DNA from 4 places in the Lactobacillus panisapium genome. Region 4 is predicted to be linked to each of the others. Evidence: predicted binding sites of a transcription regulator. Region 4 holds the regulator's gene; each other region holds the start of a gene.
What was found. Region 4 encodes HrcA, which represses chaperone genes, less so after heat shock. Its sites were predicted from a motif close to TTAGCACTCNNNNNNNNNGAGTGCTAA; they were not measured.
Positions count from the first base shown of each region.

Region 1 (3,213 bases), 310 kb from region 4:
AGACGTTCTTGCAACTTCTTCTTGTCAAAGTCTGAAGTAGTTTCTTCGATTTGACTTCTGATTGAGTCTTCACGTTCTTTAATTGCTTCATCTGAACCAGCACCATCAACAATAGTCGTTGAGTCCTTAGTAACAGTGATGCGACGTGCTTTACCTAATTGATCAATCGTTGTGTCCTTTAATTCAAGACCAAGATCTTCGGTAATAACTGTACCACCAGTAAGAGCGGCAATATCTTGTAATTGTTCTTTACGACGGTCACCAAAGCCTGGAGCCTTAACAGCAACAACGTTGAAAGTACCACGAATCTTGTTCAATACTAAAGTAGGAAGTGCTTCACCAGAAACATCGTCAGCGATAATCAATAATGATTTACCTTGTTGAACAATCTCTTGCAATAATGGCAAGATGTCTTGAATGTTAGAAATCTTCTTGTCAGTAATTAAAACATATGGGTTGTCCAAATCTGCTTCCATCTTATCGTTGTCAGTTACCATGTATTGTGATAAGTAACCACGATCGAATTGCATACCTTCAACTACTGATAATTCAGTTTCAATACCACGTGAGTCTTCAATTGTGATAACACCATCGTTACCAACTTTTTCCATTGCGTCAGCGATTAAGTCACCAACTTCTTTTGAAGCAGATGAAACTGAAGCAACTTGCGCAATTTGATCTTTTGAAGAAACAGTGTGACTTACTTTATGTAATTCATCAACAACAGCCTTGGTAGCTTTTTCAATTCCGCGACGAACACCTACGGGGTTAGCACCAGCAGTTACGTTCTTCATTCCTTCACGGATGATTGCTTGAGTTAACACAACTGCAGTAGTGGTACCGTCACCAGCAATGTCGTTAGTCTTTTGTGCAGCTTCGGCAACTAATTTAGCACCCATGTTTTCGTAGTGGTCTTTTAATTCAATTGACTTAGCAATGGTAACACCATCGTTAGTAATTTCAGGATTGCCGTAAGATTGCTCTAAGACAACGTTTCTACCTTTAGGACCGATTGTTGCCTTAACAGTATCAGCTAACTTATCAACACCCTTTAATAGGGAACGTCTTGCTTTTTCTGAGAATTTAATATCTTTTGCCATAATTTTCGCTCCTTAATTACTTAACCACTGCCAAAATATCTTTTTCATGAAGGACTAAGAATTTTTCACCTTCGTATTCAACGTTAGTGCCAGAATACTTGTCATATAGAACAACGTCGCCCTTTTCAACTGACATTGGGATCTTGTTGCCGTTTTCTGCATAACTGCCTTCACCGACAGCAACAACTTCACCTTCTGTTGGCTTTTCTTTAGCATTTGAAGCAAGGACGATTCCGCCTACAGTCTTTTCTTCTTCTTCTTTAACTTTTACGATCACGCGATCACCAATTGGTTGTAACACGTTTGTCCCTCCTAATTTTAATTTAAAATCATTTTTGTTATTTGTTAGCACTCTTATTAACCAAGTGCTAACTTACAAATATGATAATACCCCCTTTTAATAAAAAAAGCAAGAAAAAATTAGCACTTTTTTACTTAAAGTGCTAACTTTCTTTAGCCATTGCAGCGGCGGCTTTATATATTTATCTATTCTTATCTTTATCCGAATCAAGGAAATAAATGAGGGTTTGTAATTCAGTCGCCAAGTCAACATTTTGAATTCTAACCCCGGTTGGAGCTGATAACCGAATTGGCGTAAAGTTCATAATGCCCTTAATGCCAGCTTCGACCATGTCATCCGCTGTTTTTTGTGCAGAATCTGACGGCACTGTCAAAATAGCGATGGTGATCTGTTGGTCACTCAGCTGCTTTTGCAATTCACTCATTTCATAAACAGGAACGCCACTCAAAATTTTACCCGTAATTTTAGGATTAATATCAAAAGCACAGGAAATTCGGATGTTATTGCTTCGTTTGAAGTTATAGTTGAGCAAGGCGTGCCCCAAATTACCTACACCAACTAATGCAACATTAGTTAAAGTATCTTGATTTAAAATCTTTTTAAAAAAGGATAGGAGACTTTTGACATCATAGCCATACCCACGCTTACCCAAAGCACCAAAATATGAAAAATCACGACGGATTGATGCACTATCAACCTGAACTGCTTCTGATAATTCAGTAGATGAAACTTTTTCTTTACCAGCTTCATTCAGGATAATTAGGTAACGATAGTAAAGCGGCAGTCTCTTCGCTGTCGCTGTAGGTATTTTTATTTTTTCCATTTTAAAAAGCCTCCAACTTAATATCACTAGTGAGCTTTTTTGTGAATTCACTCATCAATTAATATTATTTTACCTATAACTTACTGATATTTGCAAATGTTTTTTCACAATCTAACACAATCACAAAACACGATTTTACTGTTAATTAACCCGCTTTACATGGTAATTAAAAAATTATTTGTAAATAACTGAGCAAATACTCGTAATCAATTTACTAATGATGAAAAAATAATTTTACTTAAAAAAGGCTTATTTCTCATGCAGTTGCCAGCAGTCTTGCCACATATGCTAAAATAGACTTTAGGTGAAAAATATGATAATTGCACAAGGACACGATTTAGAAAAACAATTTGGTGCCAATACGCTATTCAATCACGTTAATTTCTCGATTGATTCAAATGCAAGAATTGGCCTTGTAGGACCAAATGGAGTTGGTAAAACCACACTCCTTAAAATTATGACGGGTGAAGAAGAAGCTACCCACGGCGAATTTACCATTAATAAAGGGATCGATGTGGGTTATATCGCGCAGGAAAATGGCTTAGATGAAAGTAAGAGCATTTGGGATGAAATGCTGACCGTTTTTGCGCCATTAATTGCAAAAGGACAAAAAATCCGCGGCTTGCAACAAGCAATTGCCGAACATCCGGAAGATAAGCAACTTTTAAAACAATATGACCAGTTGCAATTTGATTTTGAACAACAAGGTGGATATACCTATCAGGCGGATATTAAAAGTATTTTGAATGGTTTTAACTTCCCTGAAAATACTTGGACTAAAATTATTGGTGATCTTTCTGGTGGTGAAAAAACCCGGCTTGCCTTTGTCAAACTGCTATTACGCAAGCCACCGCTACTTTTACTCGATGAGCCGACCAACTATTTAGATCTAGACACACTTGACTGGCTAGAAGGTTTTCTTAAAACATATTCCGGAGCAATTTTAGTTGTCTCTCACGACCAGTACTTTTTAGATCATCTTGCTAACC
Region 1 is NZ_CP048268.1:1,520,881-1,524,093, forward strand. It holds gene groL (chaperonin GroEL) at 1-1,100, opposite strand, end outside; gene groES (co-chaperone GroES) at 1,117-1,401, opposite strand; gene GYM71_RS07285 (redox-sensing transcriptional repressor Rex) at 1,583-2,224, opposite strand; gene GYM71_RS07290 (ABC-F family ATP-binding cassette domain-containing protein) at 2,538-3,213, shown strand, end outside.
Region 1: a site for HrcA is predicted at 1,446-1,472, ahead of groES (co-chaperone GroES). Genes of this name have one in related genera too.

Region 2 (3,213 bases), 630 kb from region 4:
TTCGGCTAAGGCAACTTGTTCAGAAGTTAGGTACTTTTTGTGGACAACTACTTCATAAACATATTCTTTAAACCATTTGTCGTTCATAACGAAGAAGCCTTTGTCACCGTTCTTTTCGCCCCAGGAGTTTTCGACTTTCCACTGGCGAATTTGGCCTTTATCTTCATCGACACCAACTAATACCATTGCATGACTGGCGTAACCTGAACCGGTCCGTAGACGGTCAGCTTTTGACATGCTGAGATCGACGCCGTATAAGTCACTGTACTTGTACAAATCGCTGTCAAGATATCCTTGCTTACGGTCGCTTTGAACAAGGACATCATTACCAAACCAAACAGCTTCACCATCTTTTAACTGGTTAACAGCGTAAGTTTCTAAGTATTCCATCGGTACATTCAAGAACTTAATTCTGCAGACGCCGCCAACGTTATCAGCAAATGGAATGCCGTACAACTTGTTATATTCACGATCAGGAGCGTTAGTTAAAACAACGTAATCATTAAAGTCAACCTCGCCCATGTACTTGTGTAAAAATTCAAGTGGTGTCAAGTCTTTGTCCAAGTGGTACTTCTTGTCATCATCGCGGTATTCAAGGTCAAATTTCTTTGGTGGCTCACCGACTGCAATTGCCGTCATCTGGTAGACTTCACTTAAAAATTGCTCGCGTGCTTGCTCGACTTCTTTGTCTTTGCCTGCTTGCTTCAATTCCCGCAATACTAATGCATCTTTTCTCAATTTATCGCCTAAAGTCTTGCCAAACGCATCAGTGTTATTGGCGTTGAAACTTTCAGGCATGGCGTATGACGGAACGACACCATATTTTTCGATTAAAGCAGCACCCATATGAAAATGTCCGCCATCTTCGCCGGCTCCGCCTAAGATGGCTTCAACCGTACGTGAATTTAATTTTTCATCAGCGGTAGCCAAAATGTTGTCATAAAAAGTGTTGGCACGTTCAATTTTGTCCCAGAAAAAATTATAACTTTGTGAAAAAGTAAAATTCTTGCAGTGATATTTTTTACCAAATTGATGACGTAGTATGTTCAGAGTGGCAAATTCCCAACAGCGGCCTGAATGAAGTTGGTTAGTAACATTTTCAGTATCTAATTCTGTTGAAAAAACACGTGTTAGTTCATTTTGAACCCGCTCGTTATAAGCTGCCATCGAAACGCCGCTTTTTTGAGCAGCACGGGCAACAACCTGATTTTTGGGGTTGTCATTAAAATTGTTCGCAAACTTTTCAAGCTCTTGAACAGTAATTTTGTGTCCCATTAATAATTCTCCTTTTTTAATCTAATTTTAAATTACTTTATATTTTAAGCCAAAAGAAAAACGGGTTCAATAGCTGAACTCGTTTTAGAGAATTATTTGTATTGGCAACTTATCTTGAACTTCTTGCAATCTTTATTAAATAAGTTAATCAATTTGAATTGAATTATCACTTTGACCAGAACTTTGTTTTGGTAAAGTAATAGTCAATACACCATTATCATACTTTGCATGGATCTCACTTGCAACCACATTTGGTAATCTGAAGCTGCGAGAAATGTGACCTTCGCTTCTTTCACGGTGAATAAGACTATTATTCTTATCATTAGATAGGTCTTTGAATGATTTTCTAGAGCCTGATACGCTCAAAATGCCGTTATTGTAGTTTAAGTTAATATCATTTTTATCCATTCCAGGCATGTCTACTTTGATAATGTATTCTTTATCATTTTCAACAACGTCTGATTGCATTAATTTGGCCATATCGCCATCGTCAAAAAATTTTCTTGGAAGATCAAACCAATCGTTCATCGCATCAAATAAGTCATTGTGCCGATTCATCATATCATTTGCCATAGTAAAAAGCTTCCTTTCAAATTTAATTAAGTTTTGTAATGAGGTGTTTGCTATTTCCTCATTACAGTTATTATTATAGTACCTAGAAAATTAAAATTAAAGCATTTAGCACTCTTTATTTTCGAGTGCTAAAAATAAAAGCTGAAAACTGTTGTGGCAGTAATAATAGCTTGTGGAAAAAATTTTTCTAACAAACAAAAGGAGTAAAAATATTGGTTTATTATCAGAAAATGACGCCGGAAGGTTACCAAAAAATTAAGAACGAAATTGCTGAATTGAAAAAGGATCGTCCGCGCAGAATTAAGATTTTGCAAGAGGCCCGGGCACTGGGTGACTTGTCGGAAAATACTGAATACACTGAGGCTAAGCGTGATCTGGGTCACTTACAAAGCCGCGTGCGGTACTTAGAAAAACAACTAAAATATGCTGATGTTGTTGATAAAACCGCTGATGGGAAGGTTGACCTTGGTAAGACAGTCACACTTAAATTTGATGATGATGACGAAACAGAGAAGTATAAAGTAGTTGGCCGGATGGAAGCCGATATTGCCGACGGAAAGGTTGCGTTTGATTCACCTCTTGGGCAAGCAATAATGAAAAAAGAGGTGAATACGACAGTTAGCGTAATGGCGCCTGCGGGAGAATATCACGTTACTATTATGGCAATTGACTAAATTTTGCACTTGATTAATCGAACTAGCGTTTGTATAATTAACTTTAAACGAACAAAGGTTTGTAACAAGGAGTGGAAAAAATGTATGATTATCGTTATGAACCCCACCGCGTAGTGTTTATGATTGATAATAAGTCATTTTTTGCAAGCTGTGAGGCGCTAGAACTAGGACTTAATCCCATGAAGGCTGTGCTGGCAGTGGTGTCCCATCAGCCTGATAGCAAGTATGGTTCAGGGTTAATTATGGCGGCTTCTCCTTTAGCAAAAGCAAAGTATGGTTTAACTAACGTGATGCGTGTGCGCGATTTGCCCACTAAAAAAGATGCACCTGATTTATTGCTGGTTGATCCGCATATGAATTTATATATTAAGCGCAGCATGCAAGTGCTGGATATATTTCGTGAATATGCGGCGGATGAAGATATTCATGCGTATTCAATTGATGAAAGCATGATTGATATGACTAAATCTTGGCATTTGTTTGGGGATGATCCCTATTTAGTCGCACGTAAAATTCAGTGTGAGATTAGGGATAAATTGGGCCTATACACTACCTGCGGAATTGGTGAAAATCCGCTTCTTGCCAAACTAGCAATGGATATTTCTGCTAAGCACCGCCATTCAATGATTGACTATTGGCATTATATTGATGTTCCCGATACAATTTGGCGAATTACTGATATGGAAGAAGT
Region 2 is NZ_CP048268.1:1,842,053-1,845,265, reverse strand. It holds gene GYM71_RS08760 (C1 family peptidase) at 1-1,275, opposite strand, end outside; gene GYM71_RS08755 (Hsp20/alpha crystallin family protein) at 1,420-1,848, opposite strand; gene greA (transcription elongation factor GreA) at 2,061-2,522, shown strand; gene GYM71_RS08745 (Y-family DNA polymerase) at 2,603-3,213, shown strand, end outside.
Region 2: a site for HrcA is predicted at 1,954-1,980, ahead of GYM71_RS08755 (Hsp20/alpha crystallin family protein). Genes of this name have one in related genera too.

Region 3 (3,213 bases), 500 kb from region 4:
GACTTATCAGGATCGACTTTTTGATCTTTCATCTTATTGTATTTTTCGATTTGATCACGATAATAAGCAGCTTTTTCGTAGTCCTCATTTTTAAGAGAATCCTGCTTTAATTGCTGTGCAGCATCAATTCGTTCCTTCATTTTATCCTTATCAACATAAGGAATTGTCAAATTCATGCGAGAACCAGCTTCATCAAGTAAGTCGATAGCCTTGTCGGGCAAGAATCTATCTTGAATATAGCGCTCAGATAATTCAGCAGCAGCTTTGATTGCATCATCCGTGTAGTGAACATGGTGATAATCTTCGTAGCGCTTTTGAATTCCTTTTAAGATTTGAATAGTCTCCGCTACTGATGGTTCCTTAACATCAACGGGTTGGAACCGCCGAGCTAAAGCGGAATCTTTCTCAATTTCACGGTATTCTTTTAAGGTTGTTGCACCAACAAGCTGCAAGTCACCACGAGCCAGTGCGGGTTTAATAATATTTCCAGCGTCCATTCCACCTTCAGCATTACCAGCACCAACAATTTCATGAATCTCATCAATAAATAAAATGATGTCATCGTGATCTTGCAGTTCCTTGATAAGTTGCTGCATACGCTGTTCAAATTGGCCACGAATTCCGGTGCCTTGAACAAGTGAAACAACATTTAATGAAATGATTCGTTTATCTTGTAATTTGGCTGGCACTGAACCGTCCACAATTTGTTGGGCCAAGCCCTCTACGACAGCAGTCTTACCAACACCAGCCTCACCAATTAAGACCGGGTTATTTTTGGTTCTTCTGTTTAAAATTTCAATGACACGCGCAATTTCTTTATCGCGACCAATGACGGGATCAATTTTACCTTTTTTCGCTAATGCAGTTAAATCAGTACCGTATTGATCAAGTAGTGAGCGTCCATTTCCACCGTTATTTGGATTACCAGGATTACCTGGGTTCATTCCCGGATTGTTAGGATTGCCATTCATTCCGTTATTGCCGTTACTAAAGTTAAATAAATCGTTAAAATCGCCAAAGAAACCATTATTATCATTACTCATATTAATATTTCCTTGTTGTTGAAGTTCTTGATAGCATTGTTGACATAAATTAATTTCGCGGCTTTGCCCATTGACCTTTGCAAAAAGGTGAATTGAGGCAGGTCGCTTTTGACAGTTTTGACAAAGCATTATGTTATACCGCCTTTCTTTTCAATGATTAAATTATATAATTAGCACTCGCAATAATCAAGTGCTAAAACTTAAAACCTTTTCTGTCGACATAGTAAATATGCTAAAATAAGCCTTAGCAATTTTTTTGCTAAGGATGGAATATGTTTTATAGAAACGGTGGTAAAGTTGGATTATCAAGAAATTCTGGAGCAGTTAGCAAATGGTGAATTGGATCATTATGAAGTTAAACCTGAAGAAGCGTTTGATTTTCAAGCTGCTTTAAGATCTTTTGGTAAAAGACAGAATATAACTGGAAAAGCCTTGCGAGGAGGCAAAATAGTTTACACGCAATCAAAGTCTGAACTTTAATGATGTAAACTGTTACATTTATGTTGTCTAATTCACAAAAAAATGATAGTCTAATACAGGAATAGGTATTTACTACCGGTTTGATTTTTTCAATTCAAAGGAGATATTTATAATGGAAAAACGCGATTTTCATGTTATTGCAGAAACAGGTATTCATGCTCGTCCAGCAACTTTGTTAGTTCAAGCTGCTTCAAAGTTTGGTTCAGACATCAACCTTGAATACAATGGTAAGTCAGTTAACTTGAAGTCAATCATGGGTGTTATGTCACTTGGTGTTGGTAAGAATGCCGATGTTACTATTAGTGCTGATGGTGATGACGAAAAAGACGCAATTGCTGCTATTTCTGAAACAATGAAAAAAGAGGGTTTGGCTGAATAATGACCAAGACATTAAAAGGAATTGCTGCAAGTGATGGTATTGCTGTAGCACCAGCCTATCTCTTGGTTGAACCTGATCTTACTTATACAAAGACGACAATTAGCGACGTTGACAGTGAATTGGCTCGTTACAAAAAAGCAATTGAAGTTTCAACTGCAGAAGTTGAGCAAATTCGCGACAGCGCTAAAAAGAGCTTAGGTGAAGATGAAGCCCAAGTCTTTGAAGCACATTTGATGATTTTGAATGACCCTGAATTTACGGGTGCAATTGAAAATGAAATCAAGGAGCAAAAGATCAACAGCGAAGCTGCGTTAGATGAAACTGCTCAAAAATTTATTACAATTTTTGAAGGAATGACTGATAACGCATATATGCAACAACGTGCTGCAGATGTTCGTGATGTTTCTAAGCGAATTATGGCGCACTTGCTTAACAAGGAATTGCCTAATCCTGCTTCAATTGATCATGAAGTTATCGTTGTTGCACACGACTTAACTCCAAGTGATACTGCGCAATTAAACAAAAAGTTTGTCAAAGGTTTTGTAACCGATATTGGTGGTCGGACTGCTCACTCAGCAATCATGGCTCGTTCATTAGAATTACCTGCTGTTGTCGGGACTGATTCAATTACTAAGGACGTGACTAACGGTCAAAACTTAGTTGTTGATGGTTTGAACGGTGACGCTGTAATTGAACCAACTGATGAACAAGTAGCTGATTACAAGAAGAAGAGTGACGCTTTCTTAAAGCAAAAAGCTGAATGGGAAAAATTAAAGAATGAACCTTCAGTAACTGCTGACGGGAAGAAATTCACGATCGCTGCTAACATTGGTACTCCAAATGATATGGCTGGTGTAAATGCCAATGGTGCTGAAGCTGTTGGTTTATACAGAACAGAATTTTTGTACATGGATTCTAAAGATTTTCCAACTGAGGAAGATCAATTCGAAGCCTATAAAGAAGTTATCGAAGGGATGCATGGCAAGCAAGTCATTATCAGAACCATGGATATCGGTGGTGACAAGCACCTCGATTACTGGGACTTACCTGAAGAAATGAACCCATTCTTGGGCGTACGTGCAATTAGACTGTCATTGCAAAATGAGGAAATCTTCCGGACACAGTTACGTGCTTTATTGCGTGCATCAGCATTCGGTAAGCTCGGAATTATGTTCCCAATGATTGGTACTTTAGCTGAATTGCGTAAAGCTAAGTCAATTTTGGCTGAAGAAAAAGATAAATTAACTAAGAAGGGCGTAAAGGTTGGCGAAAATCTTGAAGTAGGAATGATGATCGAAGTTCCTGCTGCTG
Region 3 is NZ_CP048268.1:706,768-709,980, forward strand. It holds gene GYM71_RS03535 (ATP-dependent Clp protease ATP-binding subunit) at 1-1,172, opposite strand, end outside; gene GYM71_RS03540 (hypothetical protein) at 1,341-1,523, shown strand; gene GYM71_RS03545 (phosphocarrier protein HPr) at 1,636-1,902, shown strand; gene ptsP (phosphoenolpyruvate--protein phosphotransferase) at 1,902-3,213, shown strand, end outside.
Region 3: a site for HrcA is predicted at 1,214-1,240, ahead of GYM71_RS03535 (ATP-dependent Clp protease ATP-binding subunit). Genes of this name have one in related genera too.

Region 4 (3,213 bases):
GCAGTAGGCTCATTGATGATCCGTTTAACTTCTAAACCGGCAATCTTACCAGCGTCCTTAGTAGCTTGACGTTGTGCATCGTTGAAGTATGCAGGTACGGTGATAACTGCTTCCGTAACTTTTTCACCTAAATAATCTTCAGAAAACTTCTTGATGTATTGTAAAATCATGGCAGAAATTTCTTGTGGAGTATAAGACTTGTCGCCAATTTTTACCTTGTAATCAGTCTCACCCATATGACGCTTAATTGATGAAATTGTGTTAGGGTTAGTGATTGCTTGTCTCTTAGCAACTTCACCTACTTGAATTTCACCATCTTTAAATGCGACAACGGATGGAGTGGTACGGTTACCTTCTGGGTTAGTAATAATCTTTGGTTCTTTACCCTCTAAAACTGCTACTGCTGAGTTAGTGGTTCCGAGGTCAATACCGATAACTTTTGACATTAATAATCTTCCTTTCAATTATTGTGCAACAACAACCATTGCTGGTCTTAGTGTACGATCTTTATATGAATATCCTTTTTGTAAAACTTGAACAACGTGATCTTTTTGTTCATCATTTTCAGCTTCTACAGTTTGTACTGCTTGATGTAAATTAGGATCAAATTTAGCTCCCTCAGCTTCAATTTCACTGATACCATGATCCTTCATCGCCTTAATCAAAGAATCCAAAGTCATTTGGACACCCTTTTTAAGTTGTTTAGAAGCTTCATCATCTACTTTAGTATTCAAGGCACGTTCAAGGTTATCCATTGCTGGTAGAACATCCTTTGCTAAAGATTGTGATTCATACTTGATTAATTGTGCACGCTCATTATTGTAGCGATTTTGCATATTTTGCATTTCCGCTTGACTACGAAGGAATTTGTCCTCCAAGTCTTTCTTTTCTTCTTGAGCTTTGGCTAAATTTTCCGCAAGCTTTTTTTCTGCGGATTTTTGATCTTTGTGTTCGTCAACCTTAGTACTTACTTTGCTTTTTTCATCTTTTTTAGCTTTTTCTGTTTGACTTTTATCTTTGGCCAAATCTTTTTCGCTAACATATTTTTCCTTACTCACGGCTAACCTCCTTTATTTAAACCTACCATAATATTCAAGTAGTTTCTTAGCCAATTCATTTCTAAAGTATTCCAAAAGGCCAATAACTTGTGAATATGGCATATTATTCGGGCCAAGTAAAGCAATTATGCCCTTGCCATGGGAGCCAACGCTATACTCTGCCGTAAGCAGACTATAATCTCTTAACAAATCATTTGACAATTCAGAACCCAAACTTACACGTACCGGATATTTGCCACCATCTGAATTAGTCTTGTCATCAACAAAATTAGAAATCAAATCATTGTGATCAATCAATTCATATAGTGAACGCAAGCTAGAAACATCATCAAACGAACTATTATTCAATAAGTTGATTTGACCATCAACGTACATCTGCTCACTAGCAGCATCGTTAATAACATCTTCAACTAAATCAATTAGTTCGCTTACATGATTACTCGTTAGCTTTTTACCCAAGGTCTGATTAAGCAAGGTAGGAGTTATCTCACTTAAAGCTTTTCCTACGAGCTCATCGTTAATCATCCGCACAGCTTTTTCTACTTCATCACCGTGAACATTATAAGGTAAGCTGTAAACTTGGCTATGGACGTTACCATCACTAGTTACCAAGATTGCCATAATTTGGCGATTAAATAACGGTACGATTCGAAAGCCAGTGATAGTTAAATCACTATTTTCGGGTCCCTCTGCAAAAGCAGTGTAATTAGTCAAGTCAGAAAGAATTTTGGCAGCTTCCTGTACAATCTCGTTGACTTGGTGAAAAGGCTGATCTAATTGACTAACAATTTTCTGGTAAACAGACGACGGGATTTGAAGAGGTTCAAGTAAATTATCTAAGTAATACCGATATCCTTCAGTAGACGGTACGCGTCCACTTGAAAGGTGTGTTTTCTCAAGTAATCCCTTGTCTTCCAAAGCAGCCATTTCATTACGAATAGTTGCACTAGAAACTTTAATTGGCAACTGATTCATGACCGTTTTAGATCCAACCGGTTCATGCGTTTGCGTAAAATCATTAATAATTGTCTTTAAAATTAATTCTTGACGTTCGGTCAACATAAAAATCGCCCTCACTTTTAGCACTCATACTTATCAGGTGCTAACAATTATTATGATACTAGTTTTTAGCAGAATGTCAAGTCGAGTGCTAAACTTTTTTATGACAAAATGCAGTTTTCTAATTAACCGGAAGAATTTATTAGTTTCTCTGGGCAAAATAAGCCTTTATTTCAGCTTCATCTTGTTTCATCTGCATTTTTAGCTCGTTCAAGTTAGCAAACTTAATCTCACCACGTGTATACTTGTACCACTTTATAACCATGTCCTCGTCATAAGCTTCTTCATTAAACCCAAATAAATTAGATTCAATAAAAATCTTCTTATTATCATTAATAGTTACATTATAGCCAACACTAGTCATTGAGTCATACCATTGACCCTTAATTTTAGTTCGGGTTGCATACACGCCAACCTTTGGCACCACTTTGTTAGTATCCCATACTAGATTAGCTGTAGGAAAGCCCAATTTATGCCCATTACGCAGACCATGACCTACTGTCCCAGACATAACATATGGCGCACCCAAAAGTTTTTGTGCTAAGTCCATCTGACCAGCAGTAATTGCCTTTTTAATTTCCGTCGAGCCAATCTTTTGACCATCATAAGATTGTTTCGGAACATCAATTATTTCAAATCTGCCTCTAGCAAATTTAGGAAAATTTTTCATATTAGCAATATCTTTAGGACCATAAGTATAATCAAAGCCAGCCACTACCGTGTCAGCACCCAGTTTGACGACAATGTTATCAACAAATTCTTGTGCAGTTAACTGGCAAAATTGCTCATTAAAATGCATGACCAATAAATAGTCGACACCAAGTTTTTGCATTTTATAGGCTTTTTCACCTAAATTATCTATATAGGTAACTTGTGAATTTTGGTAAACCTCTTTAGGATGACGGTCAAAGGTCATTACAACCAAAGGCAAGTGCTTGTCGTCTGCCTTTTTTTTGGCAATTTTAATTAACTGCTGGTGTCCGAGATGGACGCCATCAAAAAAACCAAGCGCTAAGATAATATTAGTTGGAAATAGCTTTTCGCCGATGGGGTAAGTTAAATGGATAATGTGCACGATAAATAACCTTCATTTCAC
Region 4 is NZ_CP048268.1:1,210,177-1,213,389, forward strand. It holds gene dnaK (molecular chaperone DnaK) at 1-446, opposite strand, end outside; gene grpE (nucleotide exchange factor GrpE) at 465-1,058, opposite strand; gene hrcA (heat-inducible transcriptional repressor HrcA) at 1,071-2,120, opposite strand; gene ribF (riboflavin biosynthesis protein RibF) at 2,260-3,192, opposite strand.